DNA from 3 places in the Arthrobacter sp. LFS091 genome. Region 2 is predicted to be linked to each of the others. Evidence: riboswitches for the same ligand, from Rfam matches in the RefSeq annotation. Region 2 holds a riboswitch; each other region holds the start of a gene.

The links. Region 2 has a riboswitch for thiamine pyrophosphate ahead of thiC (phosphomethylpyrimidine synthase ThiC). Riboswitches for the same ligand answer to the same signal wherever they lie in the genome.
Region 1: another riboswitch for thiamine pyrophosphate. It lies ahead of thiO (glycine oxidase ThiO); the one in region 2 lies ahead of thiC (phosphomethylpyrimidine synthase ThiC).
Region 3: another riboswitch for thiamine pyrophosphate. It lies ahead of thiD (bifunctional hydroxymethylpyrimidine kinase/phosphomethylpyrimidine kinase); the one in region 2 lies ahead of thiC (phosphomethylpyrimidine synthase ThiC).

The regions. Positions count from the first base shown of each region.
Region 1 is NZ_JBFPFP010000005.1:25,578-31,401, forward strand. Features, by position in the region: gene ACNQOP_RS10405 (RNB domain-containing ribonuclease) at 1-1,035, opposite strand, end outside; gene thiE (thiamine phosphate synthase) at 1,102-1,785, opposite strand; TPP riboswitch at 1,813-1,932, shown strand; gene thiO (glycine oxidase ThiO) at 1,925-3,178, shown strand; gene thiS (sulfur carrier protein ThiS) at 3,175-3,411, shown strand; gene ACNQOP_RS10425 (thiazole synthase) at 3,415-4,212, shown strand; gene ACNQOP_RS10430 (hypothetical protein) at 4,270-4,572, opposite strand; gene ACNQOP_RS10435 (DUF3107 domain-containing protein) at 4,610-4,834, opposite strand; gene ACNQOP_RS10440 (TetR/AcrR family transcriptional regulator) at 4,885-5,619, opposite strand; gene moeB (molybdopterin-synthase adenylyltransferase MoeB) at 5,626-5,824, shown strand, end outside.
Region 2 is NZ_JBFPFP010000005.1:369,290-375,113, reverse strand. Features, by position in the region: gene ACNQOP_RS11940 (hypothetical protein) at 1-217, opposite strand, end outside; gene ACNQOP_RS11935 (VOC family protein) at 324-1,196, opposite strand; gene ACNQOP_RS11930 (amidohydrolase family protein) at 1,276-2,358, opposite strand; TPP riboswitch at 2,443-2,550, shown strand; gene thiC (phosphomethylpyrimidine synthase ThiC) at 2,546-4,393, shown strand; gene ACNQOP_RS11920 (alpha/beta fold hydrolase) at 4,376-5,098, opposite strand; gene ffh (signal recognition particle protein) at 5,158-5,824, opposite strand, start outside.
Region 3 is NZ_JBFPFP010000001.1:533,698-539,521, reverse strand. Features, by position in the region: gene ACNQOP_RS02500 (Rne/Rng family ribonuclease) at 143-3,322, shown strand; TPP riboswitch at 3,487-3,585, shown strand; gene thiD (bifunctional hydroxymethylpyrimidine kinase/phosphomethylpyrimidine kinase) at 3,576-5,087, shown strand; gene rplU (50S ribosomal protein L21) at 5,463-5,771, shown strand.

The sequences.
Region 1 (5,824 bases), 340 kb from region 2:
AGCGCCGATGGCTGCCTGGATGACTTCAGTCGGGACCTCGCCGTCGAAAGGTGTGTAGTTGGCACCCCTGAACAACGTCCCGGCTGAGTGCAGGATGGCGAGTTGCTTTGGGTCTGATGCGTCCAGGGTCCGCAGGTATTCGCCGTAGCTGATCCGTCCGTCCCAGGGTTTACCAAGGGCCGTGGTCTGCCTTTTGAAGTGCCGCAGGGAGCGTTCATCCGGTGCGGGCATGGTGCGCAGTATGCCAACCTTGCCGTCCAGCATCAGCTGAGCTGCCGCCATCCCGGTCATGAGTGAAATCTGCGCGTTCCAGTCCTCCACCGGCAACGACGGGGCAGCAACGATCCTGTACCCGCCGCCGTCGGCCGCTCGGACGATCTCCTGTTCGGGCATGTTCAGGCTCGCGCCGCCGCGGAGGCGTTCGAGTTCAACCCGCTTCAACCCCACTTCCTTGAGGAGCTGCAGTACGGGCGGTGCCGTTCCGTCGTCGATCTGCTCCTGGACGCCCTTGTAACTTAGCTTGGCCCGGCTGCGCACGGTGGCGCGGCCTACTGTCACCGTCACTGCTTCGGCCTGCGCGTCGAGGACGAAATCCCAGACAAAGGCGCCACAGTCCTGCTCTGCCAGCAGGCTGCCGGCATGTTCGCTGATGATTTCCGGGTGCAAGGGAATGCGTCCATCCGGAGCATAGAAGGTCTGGCCGCGCCGGCGTGTCTCCGTGTCGAGGGCACCACCGGGAGCCACGAAGGACGGAACGTCGGCGATCGCATAGAGGACCTTGTAACCGTCACCGGCGCGCTCTATGAACAGCGCCTGGTCCAGGTCCGTCGACGTGGCGGGGTCGATGGTGACAAACGGAATGTCCCGAAGGTCGCGTTCAGGCAGCTTCAGGTCCGCCACGGCTTCTCGGGCTTCTTCCACTGCCCCCGTGGGGTAGGCGCCTGGGAGTTCCAGCTCCGTCCGGAGTGCGGCGAGGGCCGCTGCGAGCTGGTCCGACGAGTCGTCGACGTTGGGTGCAATCCGATGATGTGACACGAAAATCAGGGTAGCCCGGATTCCGGGGATCACACCATGTCAAGGCCGCACGGTGAGCGACTTTCGCTAAATTGAGTCCAGGGCTTCCAGCAGCGACTTGGCAGCCGCCGTCGGGTCTGCGGCTTCGGTGATGGCACGGACAACCACGATCCTGCTGGCCCCCGCCGAAAGGACCTGTTCCACGTTGCCCAGGTCGATGCCGCCAATAGCGAACCACGGGAGCTGCACGGCGCCGTCGGTCGTTTCCGTGGCACGCCTCATCGCTTCTGCGGCATATGTGACCAGGTCCGGCCCAACGGCTTGGCGCCCCGGTTTGGTGGGTGTCGCCCAAACCGGACCGACACAGAAATAGTCCAGGCCGCCGTCGCCGGTAGAAGCGGCAATGGCCGCATTGACCTGCTCCGGAGTGTGCGTGGAAAGTCCAATCGCGGCAGGGGCCGGGAGGAAGGTCCGGGCCACCGGAAGGGGCAGGTCCTTCTGGCCCACGTGGAACACAGGAGCCCCGGAAACACTGGCAATATCGGCCCGATCGTTGACAGCCCACAGTCGGCCGTGCCGCTCAGCCACACTCCGCAGGATGGCCAGCAAGTCCAGTTCTTCGGCTGCCTCGATCGACTTGTCCCGGAGCTGGATGATGTCCACCCCACCCTCGAAGGCGGCATCGACGAAGTCTTCGAAATCGCCCTGTCGCTTCCGGGCATCGGTGCACAAATAGAGTCGGGCTGAGGCGAGGGATTCAGGCTGGGTCATGGGAACCAGAGTAGTTCCTCTACACTGGGCACGTACTGCGGGAGCCGCGACGTTCGACTATGTGACCGTCCGGCTGAGAGGGCTTCAGCGCCGACCGCTTGACCTGATCCGGCTAATACCGGCGTAGGGAAGGGAACACATGGCAGACGCCATTCATGCAGATGTAGCCATTATCGGCGGCGGCATCATCGGGTTGGGCACCGCCCACCAACTGCGCAGGCTGGGCCGCTCAGTCGCCCTCATCGACCCTTGGCCCGCTAACGGCGCAACTTTCGCAGCGGCCGGGATGCTGGCACCCGTCAGTGAACTGCACTACCAGGAAGAAGAACTCCTGGAACTCATGGTCGAATCCTCCCGGCTGTGGCCCGCTTTTGTTGGCGCGCTCGCCGGAGGGGCGCACGCCGCCGGATACCGCACGACGCCGACCCTCGCCGTGGGTGCCGACGCCGCCGACCGCCGCGCGCTCGCAGACCTCCGGGTGGTACAGAAGGCTGCAGGCTTGGGAGTGGAGCCATTGGCCCTCCGGGAGGTGAGGGAGCGTGAGCCCTTGCTGAGTCCCCAAATTTCCTGTGCCTTCGACATCCCCACCGACCACCAGGTGGATCCCCGCAAGCTCGCCGCCTGCCTTTTGGCCGAACTTTCGGATCACTCTCCCGATGATCCGAGCTGGGTTACGGGGGCGGACAACGGATTCGCTGTGAAAGCGCTGGCACATCGTCTCCTGTGGGATGAAGGCAGGGTCTCTGGAGTCGAACTCGAGTCAGGCACCAGGGTCTTTGCCACCGAGACGGTGGTCGCAAACGGTCTGGGCGCCGCCGGCTTGGACGGCGTGCCCGAAGGGCTCACGCTGCCCCTGCGGCCGGTCTATGGTGACATCCTCCGGCTTCGGGTTCCGGACAACCTGCAACCTCTCGTTACCTCCACCGTCCGGGGGATAGTGCGGGGCGTTCCCGTCTACATCGTCCCCCGCGACGACGGCACCGTGGTGATCGGAGCGACCCAGCGTGAGGACGGACTGTCCACGGCCTCCAATGCCGTCTCAGCGGGCGGCGTCTACCAACTCCTGCGCGACGCCCAGGTCCTGGTCCCCGCGGTCGCCGAACTCGAACTCCTGGAGGCAACAGCCCGCGGCAGGCCAGGGACGCCGGACAACGCGCCGTTGCTTGGCCGCGTCGCCGGAACCAATGGCGACATTGAGGGTTTGGTGGTTGCCACCGGGTTCTTCCGTCACGGAGTCCTGCTGACACCGGTAGCCGCAAGGATTGTCGGCGAACTGATCAACGGATCGACCGATCCACAGTGGGCCCCTTTCCGCCCCGACCGATTTACGGCCAGCGCACCCGATCCACGGAACTTCGTCCCAGCACACGCCCGCAGCAAGGAAAGCGCATGAACATCAAACTCAATGGATCCGACCATGCAGTGGCCGATGACGCCTCTGTGAGCACCCTCGTCACCGCCATCACCGGCCGCGAACTGGACCACAGGGGACAGGCGGCCGACGGCGGCAAGCTGGGTGTCGCCGTCGCGCGCAATTCAGAGGTGGTGCCGCGCAGCCAGTGGGCGGCAACAGCACTCGCCGACGGCGATGAACTCGAACTCGTTACCGCAGTCCAGGGAGGCTGAACAATGACCACAACAAGCACTGCCCCCAGCACCGACGCCTTGGTGATCGACGGCGTCGACTTTGGTTCGCGGCTGATCATGGGAACAGGGGGTGCCCCGAGCCTGGACGGTTTGGGCGCTGCGCTCCTGGCCTCGGGTACGGAGCTGACCACCGTGGCCATGCGGCGCTATTCGCCGGCAGAAACCGGGTCTCTCTTCCAGCTCCTGGTGGACCACAACATCCGGGTGTTGCCCAACACGGCCGGCTGTTTCACGGCGAAGGACGCGGTGATGACCGCCGAACTTGCCCGCGAGGCGCTGGAGACCAATTGGGTGAAGCTGGAAGTCATCGCGGACGAGCACACACTCCTGCCCGATGCCGTGGAACTCGTCGATGCCACGGAGCAGCTGGTCAACCGCGGGTTCAAGGTCTTCGCTTACACCAATGATGATCCGGTCCTTGCCCTGCGGCTGGAAAACCTCGGCGCCACCGCGGTGATGCCGCTGGGCTCACCGATCGGGACCGGCCTGGGCATCCTGAACCCGCACAACATTGAGCTGATCGTGTCACGGGCATCAGTGCCCGTGGTGCTCGACGCCGGGATCGGAACCGCTTCCGATGCCGCGCTGGCCATGGAACTGGGTTGCGATGCCGTCCTGCTGGCTACCGCGGTAACGCGTGCACAGAACCCGGTGCAGATGGGGGAGGCCTTCAAGCACGCTGTCCTTGCCGGCCGTTTGGCCAGGCAGGCAGGCCGGATTCCCCGGCGCGAACACGCCCTGGCATCCTCCGCGATGGAGGGACGCGCCGAGTTCCTTTAGGGTGTTAACCAGCGATGGCCATCACCCGCGGGTGATGGCCATCGCTGTAAGTGGCGCTTAGAGCCGGAGGGCCCTGGTGAGGGCCTCGGTATCGTGCTTGGTCCGGGTCCGGCCGAAGTACACCACAACCGCCGCGGCTGCCGCGGTTCCGATGACGATGGGGAGAACCCACGGAATCCAGGTGACCCCCGGTTGGTAACCCAAGCCCGCGCTGATGAAGGCAATCCAGCTCAGCGCCGCAACAGCGGTTGAAACGCCTACCGGTAGGGCGACGCCGTACCTGCCGTGCCGCTTGTCGTTGGCCCAGACAATGAAGCCCGTGGCAATGGCTGCAAGAACAACCACGACGAGTGAAAGCATGAAGACTCCTTAGCGGACGACGGGTGGTGGGGGAATGCTAGAGGGCGCCGAAGCCCACGCGACGGACTTCCTCGGCGCCGATCTCCACATAGCCCAAAACGTTGCCAGGAACGATGACCTGGCGGCCCTTCTCATCCGTGAGGCGCAATTCCGAGCCCTTGGACACGGCCTCCGCCACGATCTTGGCTACGGCGTCGGCATCCAAAGCGGATTCGAGCACAATTTCGCGGCCAACGTTCTGAATGCCGATCTTTACTTCCACAGCAAGGCCTCCAAGCCAATCAAGTTTTGAATCAGTCCTCTATTTGTAGCTTAGGACTCTTTGGGGAATCGACTGATTCCGCGCCAAGCTAAACGATAGATCAGATCGCTGGCCACATCGAGGTCCAGGTTTCCGTCTGTCTCAAGCCAATACCGCGCGCTGACCTGCGCCATTCCGGCCAGGCCGCGGCCAAGGAGCTGCGCTTCCAGGGGCGGCAGCTTGGTGTCCTCGGCGATGACATGGGCCACGGCGTCCGCAAACGTCTTGTTGAACGTTTCCAGCCGGGAACTGACATCGGGGTCGTTGATGAGGTCCGACTCAAACACCAGCCGGTGCGCTTGGTCGTCGTCGGCAATGAACCTGTAGTAGGCCCGCATGACTGCCTTGACGCGCTCTTTGTTGTCGGTTGTGGAGTTCAGGGCGCTCAGCATCAGGTCCGTCAGCGTCGCGAGATGGCTGTCCAGCAGGGCCATATAGAGCTCGCGCTTCGACGGGAAGTGTTGGTACAGGACCGGCTTGCTCACGTGTGCGGTCTCTGCGATTTCGTCCATGGCTGCGCCGTGGAACCCGTTGGCAACGAAGACTTCCAACGCTGCGTTGAGCAACTGTGCGCGGCGCTCGTCCCTTGGCAGCCTTGGCGATCGAGGGGAACCGCTCCGTTCCTGCTTCGCGGGTGCTCCATCGTTTGCCCGTGTGCCGTCAGCCACAGTCTGCCGCCTTTCCTTTGCAGTTATGACCACTCTACCGGTGGGTAATATGACCGGGCGGTATCTGCGGGCATACATTGGGGTATGGCCTCAATTGCTGCTGTCCGCACCGCTGCGCCCGCCGTCCTTCCGCCCCTTGTGGAACCGGCCGCTGAACTTACTCCGGCCGAGGTGGAGCGGTACTCCCGGCACCTCATCATTCCGGAAATCGGCGCCGTGGGCCAACGCAGGCTTAAGAATGCCAGAGTCCTCGTCATAGGCGCCGGCGGGCTCGGTTCCCCGG
Region 2 (5,824 bases):
GGAGGGCATCACTCGTCACATCCACCAGGGCGAGCTCATAGTCTGCTCCCGCAGCATGGACGGCCTGTCCGGCGAGGTCGCCCAGCTGTTCTACCTCAAAGTCGGTGATGCCTTCGATCCTGACGGCGGGGCCCGTGGCTTCGGCACCGCGATCCAGTGCGGCTGCCCGTTTGAGTGCTTCGTCGTGGGTGGCTACAAATATTTCGGCAAAGCCCATGGAAAGTACTCTCAATCCTTCGTGCTGACGGGGCGGCGGCACGGGAACCGAAAGGTTCCGCGCCGTCAATGCCCAGCTTAGTGCAGCCATGGGCTGCCAGGACGATTCAGCGAACGGCGACGCGCAGCTTGTTCCGCCATGGGTCGTCGAACCGAAGCTCAGCGCCGGTGTGGTGGTTCTGGACGCCCGCCACCTTCAGCCGGTCCGCCAGCATCGCGACGTCATCAGCCGTGGGGACCTCGATCAGGACTTCCCCAAGCCCCAGCGTGTCCTTTCGGGGTCCGGCACCGCGACTGTTCCACACGTTCATGGCCATGTGGTGGTGGTACCCACCGGCGGAAACGAACAAGGCCTGGCCGTGCCAGCCCGCCGTCCGCTCGAACCCCAGGGTTTCCACATAGAACCTTTGCGCAGTTTCAACGTCCCCCACTTGGAGGTGCACGTGGCCGATCCCGGCGGCTGCCTCCCGCTGGCCGGTCACGGCAGCCTCACTCAGGTGCTGCTGCAGGAACCGCTGCGGCGGGAGTGCGACGTTGTCCATGACGACGTTCTTGCCGTCCCACTGCCACAGTTCGCGGGGCTTGTCATAGTAGAGCTCAATACCGTTGCCCTCGGGGTCGGTGAAATAGAACGCCTCGCTGACCAGGTGGTCGGCGCTTCCGGCAAAGGCGCGCGGCTCGTATTCTGCCGCCGTGGCAATGGTGGCCGCCAGGGATGGCTGGTCCTCAAAGAGGATGGCGGTGTGGAACAGGCCCGCTTCCCCACGGCCCGGGATCTGCAGACCTGAGGCAGGCGCCAGGTGGACAACAGGCTTTCCCGTGCGGCCCAAGTACAGTCCGCCATCCTGCTCGGCCACGATGTCCAGGCCCAAGGCGCGCTGGTAGTAGTCGCTCATGACCTTCATGTCGCCTACCTTGAGCATGACGGTGCCCATGGTGAGTTCGGCAGGAAGAAGATCCTGGCTGTTTGCTGTAGTCATGTGAAGCTCCTGGGTTTGAGGCTGCCGCCCTTTCGGCACCTTCTACTAGTACTAAATTACTTGAAGCTTCAATTTATTCCTAACGGATGATCCCGCCACGTAAAACGATGTGCTGGAGTTCGGCCACGGTGTTGAGGGCGACCCGCGGATCTTCACGGCAGAGAACGACGTCGGCACTCGCCCCTTCGCTGATGGCTTCGGCACCCAGCCACGCCCTTGCGCCCCACGTTGCGGCCTCCAGGACAGCGGAAGGCGGCAGGCCGGCGTCGTGCAGTTCCTTCATCTCGTCCGCAATCCGGCCGTGCTTGATCACGCTGCCGGCATCGGTGCCCGTGTAGATGGTGACACCGGCTTCGAAGGCCTCCAGCACGCGGTCGTGGCGGCGTTCCCACAGCTTCGCCATGTGATCTGCGTAGACGGGGAACTTGGGCGCGGCCTGGGCGGAAATCTCCGGAAAAGTCGCAATGTTGACCAGCGTAGGGACAATCGGAACGCCCTGCTCCACAAGCCGCGGAAGGTGCCGCGGCAAGAGGCCCGTAGCGTGTTCGATGCAGTCGATATTGGCGTCCAGCATGTCGTCAATGGTGTCTTCTGCGAAGCAGTGGGCCGTAACCCTGGCTCCCTCATCGTGCGCGGCCGAAATGGCGTCCTTGACCAGCTTGGCCGGGAAGGACGCGGCCAGGTCACCAATGCCGCGATCGATCCAGTCGCCCACGAGTTTCACCCAGCCATCGCCGTCACGGGCTTCTTTGCGGACGGTCTCCACGAGCTGTTCGGGATCGATTTCATGGCCCAGTCCTCGGAGGTACCGCCGGTCCCTGGCTATATGCCGGCCAGCCCTGATCAGTCGCGGCAAATCCGCGCGCCCTTGGACCCAGCGCGTGTCACTGGGCGATCCGGCATCACGGATCAACAGTGTGCCGGCCGCCAGGTCTGCCCTTGCCTGGGCGAGGGTGGTCTGCTCATCAACCGCACCGCCCGGCCCCAAACCGATGTGGCAGTGGGCGTCGACAAAGCCGGGCAAGACCCAGCCGTCGAGCACAACGTCCGGTGCCGCCACCGGCTGGATGAACGTCAGGCGACCGTCAACGGACCACATGCCCCTGCGCTCCCTGCCTGCTGCTACGAGCACCGTACCGCTGAATTCGATGATGTTGGCCATGGCAAAAAGCCTAGCCCTGTACGTGCCTGGCAAGCCTGCAACGCCATATGACTGTGCGGCCGCAGGCAGCTGTGGTAGCTTCGTCTACGACCACACGGGGGCCCCTGCAGGGGCTGAGATCGGACTGAGGCAGTCTGCGACCGTTGAACCTGTCCGGGTAATGCCGGCGAAGGAAGTGAGCAGTCCCTTGAGCACCACAGAAACACAGCACAGCCCTGCCCAAAACGCGACCGTCGTTAAGACCGGGGCACCGGAAACCGTGACGCAGTCGCTGAAATCCCACTCGCTGGGGTGGCTTGAAGATCCCGAACATGGCATTCGCGTTCCTGTCACCGAGATCGCACTGGAACCCTCCCCCAATGGCCAAGCCAACCCGCCCCTGCAGGTTTATCGAACTGCCGGACCGGGCAGTGATCCGAGAGTCGGGCTGGAACCGTTCCGTGCACCCTGGATCGAAGGCCGGGGCGACACGGAGCCGTACTCGGGCCGTGAAAGGAACCTGCTCGACGACGGCAAGTCCGCGGTCCGGCGCGGTGCGGCATCGGCGGAGTGGAAGGGCGCACAACCGGTGCCCCGCCGCGCCGTCGAGCAGAAGACCGTCACACAGATGCACTACGCCCGGAAGGGCATCGTGACGGAGGAGATGCAGTTCGTGGCCTTGCGCGAGAACTGCGATGTCGAATTGGTCCGCAGCGAAGTTGCCGCCGGACGCGCCATCATCCCCAGCAACATCAATCACCCGGAATCCGAACCGATGATTATCGGCAAGGCGTTCCTGGTCAAGATCAACGCCAATATTGGCAACTCCGCGGTGACCAGCTCCATCACCGAGGAAGTCGACAAACTGCAGTGGGCGGCGCAATGGGGTGCCGATACGGTCATGGACCTCTCCACCGGCGATGACATCCACACCACGCGGGAATGGATCATCCGCAACTCCCCTGTTCCAATCGGCACGGTTCCCATTTATCAGGCACTCGAAAAGGTCAACGGCGAGGCCAATAAGCTCACGTGGGAGATCTTCCGCGACACCGTGATTGAACAGTGCGAACAAGGGGTGGACTACATGACCGTCCATGCCGGGGTGCTGCTGCGCTACGTCCCGTTGACTGCCAATCGCGTCACCGGCATCGTTTCCCGCGGCGGCTCGATCATGGCCGGCTGGTGCCTGGCCCACCACCAGGAGAACTTCCTCTACACCCACTTCGACGAACTGTGCGAGATCTTCGCCAAGTACGATGTCGCCTTTTCGCTCGGCGACGGGCTGCGTCCCGGCTCCATCGCGGACGCCAATGATGCCGCGCAGTTCGCAGAGCTGGACACCCTTGCCGAGCTGACCCAGCGGGCGTGGGAGTTCGATGTCCAGGTCATGGTTGAAGGCCCGGGGCACATCCCCTTCCACTTGGTACGTGAAAACGTCGAACGCCAGCAGGAACTGTGCAAGGGTGCCCCGTTCTACACACTGGGCCCCTTGGTCACGGATGTGGCGCCCGGCTACGACCACATCACCTCGGCCATTGGCGCGACCGAAATCGCCCGCTACGGCACGGCAATGCTCTGCTATGTGACACCCAAGGAACACCTTGGCCTGCCGAACAAGGACGACGTCAAAACCGGTGTGATCACCTACAAGATCGCCGCCCACGCCGCTGACCTCGCCAAGGGGCACCCTGGCGCGAACGAGCGCGACGATGCACTGTCCAAAGCCCGCTTCGAGTTCCGCTGGCGCGACCAGTTCGCCCTGTCCCTCGATCCTGTGACAGCCGAGGCGTTCCACGACGAAACCCTGCCCGCCGAGCCGGCCAAGACCGCACACTTCTGCTCGATGTGCGGGCCGAAATTCTGCTCCATGCGGATCAGCCAGGATATCCGCGATGAGTACGGTTCAGCTGAAGCGCAGGCCGCAATCGCCGGCATGTACAGCGGCATGAGGGAAAAGAGCCAGGAGTTCCTGGCTTCCGGCGGGAAGGTCTACCTGCCGGAACTGCAGGTACCCGGCACTGCGGGCAATGGCAGCTCAGGACGCCTGAACTGACATGGCCCGTCCCACGTCCGCGACAAACGAGCGGATGATGTGATCGCCATCCACTGAATCCTGGGGCCGGTGCCCGCCCGCTGCTACCCGGCGGAGGGCGCCGGTCTCCTGGAGGTATCCCGCAATTTCCTCGTAAAGCGGCTCCCAACCACCCGTAAGGACCAAGGTGGGAACGCCGGGCACAATGTGAAGCGGTGCCTCCCATGGCGGTGCCTGGAGCCTGAGGCGCCGCGCAGACTTCCGGGCCTCCGGCGTGTCCAGTCCCCCGGTTTCGGCCGAGAAAGCCCTGCGGAAGTATTCCCGCTGGTAGTCGGCGTCGTTCAATTGTGCCCGGACGTCGAACAACGGCTCCATCAGCGCACGGTGGGAGGCCGTGGCCGGCAGTTCGGCTGTCAGCGACAAGCACGCCGGCTCCACCAACGACAGCGAATGCACAAGATCAGGACGCTCAATAGCTGCCAGCATGGCGGAAATGGCGCCCTGTTCGTGCGCCACGACGTGGCCTCCACCGGCATCGGCCAACGCATTGATCACGATGGCGACATCTGCTGCCACATTGGATGGCGCCGGTTCCTCGACCGCCGAAAAGCCGTGCCGCCTCAGGAACAGGGCGTCATAGGCCAGCGCCATGCCGTGTTGCTTCGGCCATGCTGCGGCGCCGAAACTCCCCAGGCCGTGAACGAAGACTACGCGCTGCTTGTGCATTGGTTCAGCCTATTCCACGGCTCTGACATCCCAACTGCCTGGCAGCTGGGACGCACTGTCTACTTACCGAGGAACTTGTCGAAGCCCTTGGGAAGGTTCAGCGACGACGGGTCGAAGTCCGCCGCGCCTTGCCCAAAAGCCGCGCCCGTGGGGGCCGCTGAAGCAGCGTTTGCCCGTTTGGCCTCCGCATCGCGAAGTTCCTGGGCTGCCTTGGCCGGGTTGCCGGACCGTGCCTTCTTCTTGGGAGTGTTCTTCCCGTTCTTGCGTCCGCCAGGGCCACCGAGGCCGGGCATCCCAGGCATACCCGGCATGCCACCGCCCTGGGCCAGCTTCTTCATCATCTTCTGTGCCTGGGCGAAGCGTTCCAGCAGGCCGTTGACCTCGGAGACATGCACGCCGGAACCCTTGGCGATGCGGGCGCGGCGGGAACCGTTGATGATCTTGGGAGCAACACGCTCGTGCGGTGTCATGGAACGGACGATCGCCTCGACGCGGTCGATCTCTTTTTCGTCGAAGTTCTCCAGCTGCTGACGGATGTTTTGAGCACCCGGCATCATCATGAGCATCTTCTTCATGGAGCCCATGTTGCGGATCTGCTGCATCTGGGCGAGGAAGTCGTCAAGGGTGAAGTCTTCCTGGTCGGCGAACTTCTTCGCCATCCGGGCGGCTTCATCCTTGTCCCATGCCTTCTCGGCCTGCTCGATCAGGGTGAGGACGTCACCCATG
Region 3 (5,824 bases), on a different contig from region 2:
CTTCCAGGGCTGCCGCACCCCAATGATGGTGCGAACCGGAAGGCAAACTACCGACTTCTGTCAACGCCTGCGGGTTTTGACAATATTTGCCCCACCGGGCGCCGGATGTGGCGGCGTCGCTGGGGCAGGAGTGTTGCCACATATGGATAAAGACCAGGTTGTAGCCGTTAATGACGAGGCAGCTTCCGCGGAAACAGCGGAAGTGCCGAAGAAGACCACCCGGACCCGCCGCAAGGCCGCGCCCAAGGAAACTCCCGCGGTTGAGTCGCCCACCCCTGAAGTGCCTGCAGCTGTCGAGGGGACCGATACCCCGGAAGCGGCCGCCCCGCCGGTACGCAGGACCCGGTCCCGCAAGAAGGTTGAACCCGCGGAGCCGCTCCCCGGCTTGGGCGAGGAAGCCGCTGGCGCCCCCGAGGCCGCCGCAGTCGAGAGCCAGCCTGAAGCTGTCGCCGAGCCCGCCCCCGAAAAGCCGGTCCGCCGTCGTCGTACGGCTAAGCCGAAGGCTGAAGCAGCCGAGGCGCCGGCCGCTGAAGAAACCACGACGCCGGAGCCCGGCTCCCAGCCCGTCGAACCTGCTGCTGAGCCAGTCGCCGCAACACCGGCTGCTGCTGATGCGCCGGCTCCTGCGGCCGAGGACGCTCCCGCTGAGGAGGAGACACCGGCCGCGTCCACGTCCCTTTTCCTTGAGCCGGTGTCCATCACGTCCATGATTTTCCAGGCTCCGGACCTCACCACCGTCCCGCGCGTTGCGGCCGTGGAAGAGAAGGCCGGGGAAGTCGAAGAAGAGGCCGAGTCCAGCGCGGACAACGAGCTCGATGACGCCGGCAGCCGCCGTCGTCGCCGGAGCCGTGGCCGCCGCGGCAGGCGTGGAACCGAACGCGAAGAGAACGAAACCGAAGGCCCCAGCGAGTCCGAGGACGACGAAGCCCAGGCAGCGGAAGCCCTTGAAGAAGGCGTGACGTCGCGTCGTCGCCGTCGCCGCCGCCGCGGCGACCAGGATCTTGAACTGACCGGTGGCACGGATGACGACCCGCCCAACACGGTGACCCGTGTCCGCGCCCCCAGGCCCATCACCGAAACGGCTCCGTCCAACCGTGTCGCCAGCGTCAAGGGCTCCACGCGGCTTGAGGCCAAGAAGCAGCGCCGCAGGGAGTCCCGCGAAACCGGCCGCCGCCGCCAGGTCATCACCGAAGCCGAGTTCCTTGCGCGCCGCGAGTCGGTAGACCGCCAAATGATCGTCCGCCAGCGCGACGACAGAATCCAGATCGGCGTCCTTGAGGACGGCGTCCTGGCCGAGCACTTCGTGTCCAAGACACAACAGGACTCGCTGATCGGCAATGTGTACCTCGGCAAGGTCCAGAACGTACTGCCTTCCATGGAAGCCGCGTTCGTGGACATCGGCCGTGGACGTAACGCCGTGCTGTACGCCGGCGAAGTCAATTGGGATGCTGTCAACCTCGAAGGCCAGCCGCGCCGGATCGAGAACGCCCTGAAGTCAGGCGATTCTGTCCTGGTGCAGGTCACCAAGGACCCGGTGGGTCACAAGGGTGCCCGACTGACCAGCCAAATTTCGCTGCCGGGCCGCTACCTGGTGTACGTACCGGGCGGCTCAATGACCGGTATCTCCCGCAAGTTGCCGGACGTCGAACGCAACCGCCTCAAGCGCATCCTCAAGGACCGCTTGCCGGAAAACGCCGGCGTCATTGTCCGCACCGCAGCTGAAGGTGCCTCGGAAGAAGAGCTGACGCACGACATCAACCGCCTGCGCGCTCAGTGGGAGGGCATTGAGGGGCAAGCCTCCTCAACCAAGATCCTTGCACCGGAATTGCTGTACGGCGAACCCGACCTGACCATCAAGGTAGTGCGCGACGTCTTCAACGAAGACTTCTCCAAGCTGATCGTCTCCGGCGACGACGCATGGGACACCATCGAGGCCTACGTGACCTACGTTGCCCCTGACCTGGTGGGCCGCCTCGAGAAGTGGACCAAGGACCAGGACATCTTCGCTGCCTGGCGCATCGACGAGCAGATCCACAAGGCCCTGGAACGCAAGGTCTTCCTGCCCTCGGGTGGTTCGTTGGTCATTGACCGCACCGAAGCCATGACCGTGGTGGACGTCAACACCGGAAAGTTCACCGGCAGCGGCGGCAACCTCGAAGAGACTGTCACCAAGAACAACCTCGAAGCTGCCGAGGAAGTAGTCCGCCAGCTGCGCCTGCGCGATATCGGCGGCATCATTGTCATCGACTTCATCGACATGGTCCTGGAATCCAACCGCGATCTTGTGCTGCGCCGCATGGTTGAGTGCCTTGGCCGCGACCGTACCAAGCACCAGGTCGCTGAAGTCACGTCGTTGGGCCTGGTGCAGATGACGCGTAAGCGCATGGGCACCGGCCTCCTCGAGGTCTTCGGCGAGCAGTGCGAGCACTGCGCCGGCCGTGGCGTCGTGACACACGATGAGCCGGTGGAACACCGCCGTGCGAACGTTGTGGCCGCTGAGCACCACCGCCCGCACACGGAATCGACGCAGCAGCAGCCGGCGGCCCGTACGGAACGGAAGCGCCGCCGAGGCAAGGGTGGGGGACAGGCTGTTTCCGAAGCCCCCGCTCCGGTTCAGTCTGCGCCGGCCGCGCACGCGGCCTCGCCAACGCACCCGGAACCGCAGGACCCTGCGCGCCAGGCAAAGGCCGAGGCAACCCGCGCTGCGTTGGCTACCATCGCGGCTGCAGCACACGCTGCCCACCTGCACGACGACGAGCTTCACCGTGCAGAGGAACTGGCGCGGTCAACTCATCAGACGGCTGCCGACGAACCCGTAGCTCATGGCAACGACGAAGAATCAACGGCCCACGAGGCAGCAGTCCGGGAAGCACGCTCCACCCCGGTCCTGCGTTTCGGTGGCGAAGAAGTCGCTTTGCCGTTCGTTGAACACCAGGACGAACCACAGGCGGCCAAACCGGCAATGAGCCTGGATCTGCTGGCGGAGGCATTCTCCCACCTGGGAGCGGCGCCGGAGGCGGAAGCGGAACCAGCTGCCGTCCGCGAAGCTGTTGCTGCCCCGAAGGTGGCTGCCCCGGCTCGGGCCGCTGAGCAGGATCGGGAAGCCGCTTCGACGTCCGGGAGTCGCCGAGGTCGCCGTAACCGCAGCGCAAGCAGGGCCCAAGGTGCGGCCAACGAAACCAGCGTTGAACACCATGAAGTGACTGCGTCGGCGCCACAAGGTTCGTCCCACGAGGCTAAGGCCCCTGTGGAACCAGCCAAAAAGGCACCCGCAGACGAGCCCATCATCCTGGGAGTCGGCGTGCCGGCTTCCGAGCTCTGATCCGCTCACGGCTTATCGGACCCCGTAGCAACTGCCCCGGCAGTCGCTACGGGGTCTTTTGCGCGTCCAGGACGTCCATGGCCAGACCTGGGGACGTCAATGGGTCATATCCGGGCCCCTACGCAGCGCTGTTCCCGGGCCGGGCTGCTTCCCGGTTAGGCTGGGGGACAGACACGGGGTGCCTGGCGTTGGGCCGGGCTGAGATCCAGACCCGTTGAACCTGTCCGGTTAGCACCGGCGAAGGGATGTCCACATGACTGCAGCATATTCTCCTGTCTACCCGGTTGCTTCGGGCAGGCCAACACCGCGGGTGCTGAGTATCGCCGGCTCCGACCCTTCCGGTGGGGCAGGGATCCAGGCGGACTTGAAGAGCATCGCGGCCCACGGTGGTTACGGCATGGCTGCAATCACCGCCCTCACAGCCCAGAACACCGTGGGCGTCAGCGCCGTCCACGTGCCCCCCGTCGAATTTCTGCGCCAACAACTGGACGCCATCAGCAACGACATTGAGATTGACGCCGTCAAAATCGGCATGCTCGGCGACGCAGAGGTCATCGACGAAGTCCGCAGCTGGCTCGAAAAGGTGCGTCCCGCCGTCGTGGTCCTGGACCCGGTGATGGTGGCAACCAGCGGAGACAGGCTCCTGCGCGAGTCCGCTGAGAAGGCGTTGCGTTCGCTTTTGCCCCTGGCAGACCTCCTGACCCCGAACCTTCCCGAGCTGGCGGTGCTCCTGGGTGAAACGGAGGCGACGGACTGGGCTTCGGCGCTGGACCAGGGTAAGCGGTTGGCCGCTGAGTACGGGAACACGGTCCTTGTGAAGGGCGGCCACTTGGCGGGAACGGCGTGTCCTGATGCTTTGGTGAATACGAGCGGGTTGCTGCGGCAGGACGTGGTCGAGGTCGACGGGCCCCGCATCGATACCCGGAACAGCCACGGCACAGGGTGTTCGTTGTCGTCCGGCCTGGCCACGGTGCAGGTTAGCACGGGGGACTGGGAAGCTTCACTGCGGGAGGTGAAGCCTTGGTTGCTTGAGGCTTTGAGGCACTCCGGGGCGTTGGAAGTAGGACGAGGAAGCGGGCCGATCCACCACTTCCACCACCAGCGGGGTCTGAGGCCCGGCGAGTTCGCCGCGACTTTGTGGGAACACGCACGCGCGGAGCTCGAGGCGATCCATCGGCTTGGCTTCATCGATGGCCTTCAGAAGGGCAGCCTCCCGGAATCCGCGTTCGGCTATTACCTGGCACAGGACGCGATCTACCTCAACGGCTACTCCCGGGTCCTGGCCCGGGCCAGCGCCCTGGCTCCTACTGAAGACGAGCAGTTGTTCTGGGCCAAGGGCTCCCGGCAGTGCCTGGAGGTCGAGTCGGAATTGCACAGGAACTGGCTCAGCAGCCGCGACGTGTCCGGAACAACGGGTCCCGTGACCAAGTCCTATGTGGACCATTTGCTGGCCTGTTCGGCATCGGGAAGCTACGCGGTGCTGCTGGCGGCGATTCTTCCCTGCTACTGGTTGTACGCGGAAGTGGGCCAGAAACTCCACCACGCCTACGTGGAAGCAGGTTCCCCTGTGGACCACGCATACGCGGAGTGGTTGAAGACGTACGCCGACGAAGACTTCGCCGAGGCAACCAGGACTGCGATCAAGCTCACGGACGCGGCGGCCCTTGCGGCCTCGCCGGCGGATCGCGAGGCCATGATGGAAGCCTTCACCCAGTCCTGCCGCTACGAAACTGCCTTCTTCGACGCGCCACGGGTTTTCTCATGACCTCTCCGGTCGGGCGTCCGGGCGGGTAATTTGCGAGGCTCGCCGCGCGTCGCAGGGCAAATCGCGTTAATCGTGCCCAAACCCTGTAGGCTGTATGGGCACGGTGCAGGGAGAGTCCGTTACAACTGGTGACGCGAGTCACGTGGTAGCCTCCGGACCCGGCCTCATTTGCAGCTGAAGGTCAAACTAGCGTAATCTTGATCTTCGGTGCTTACGCCAACACTTGGGTTATGCCCCTTGGAATTGTTCATGGGATGACTCGCGGACTTCGTTCAGAAGTCCACGGCGTTGAGGCACAGCGCGAACCAAGCCTGATTCCGGTTCAGGTTCCGCACGCAAATTTAGTTATAAACGTCGAGAGAAGTGAGTACCCAAGTGGTGTACGCGATTGTCCGCGCAGGCGGCCGCCAAGAAAAAGTTTCCGTTGGAGACTACGTAACGCTTAACCGCGTCCCCGGTGGAGCCGGTAGCACGCTTGAGCTGCCCGCCTTGCTCCTGGTTGACGGCGACAAGGTCACCTCCGCAGCTGCGGAACTGGCCAACGTCAAGGTTACGGCTGAGATCCTCGAAGACCTCCGTGGTCCGAAGATCGTCATCCAGAAGTTCAAGAACAAGACCGGCTACCGGAAGCGTCAGGGTCACCGTCAGGAACTGACCAAGATCAAGATCACCAGCATCGCGTAACTTTCGTTACACGCTGTTCAGGTTTTTCAGTTTCCCCAGAAATTTAGAGGCAG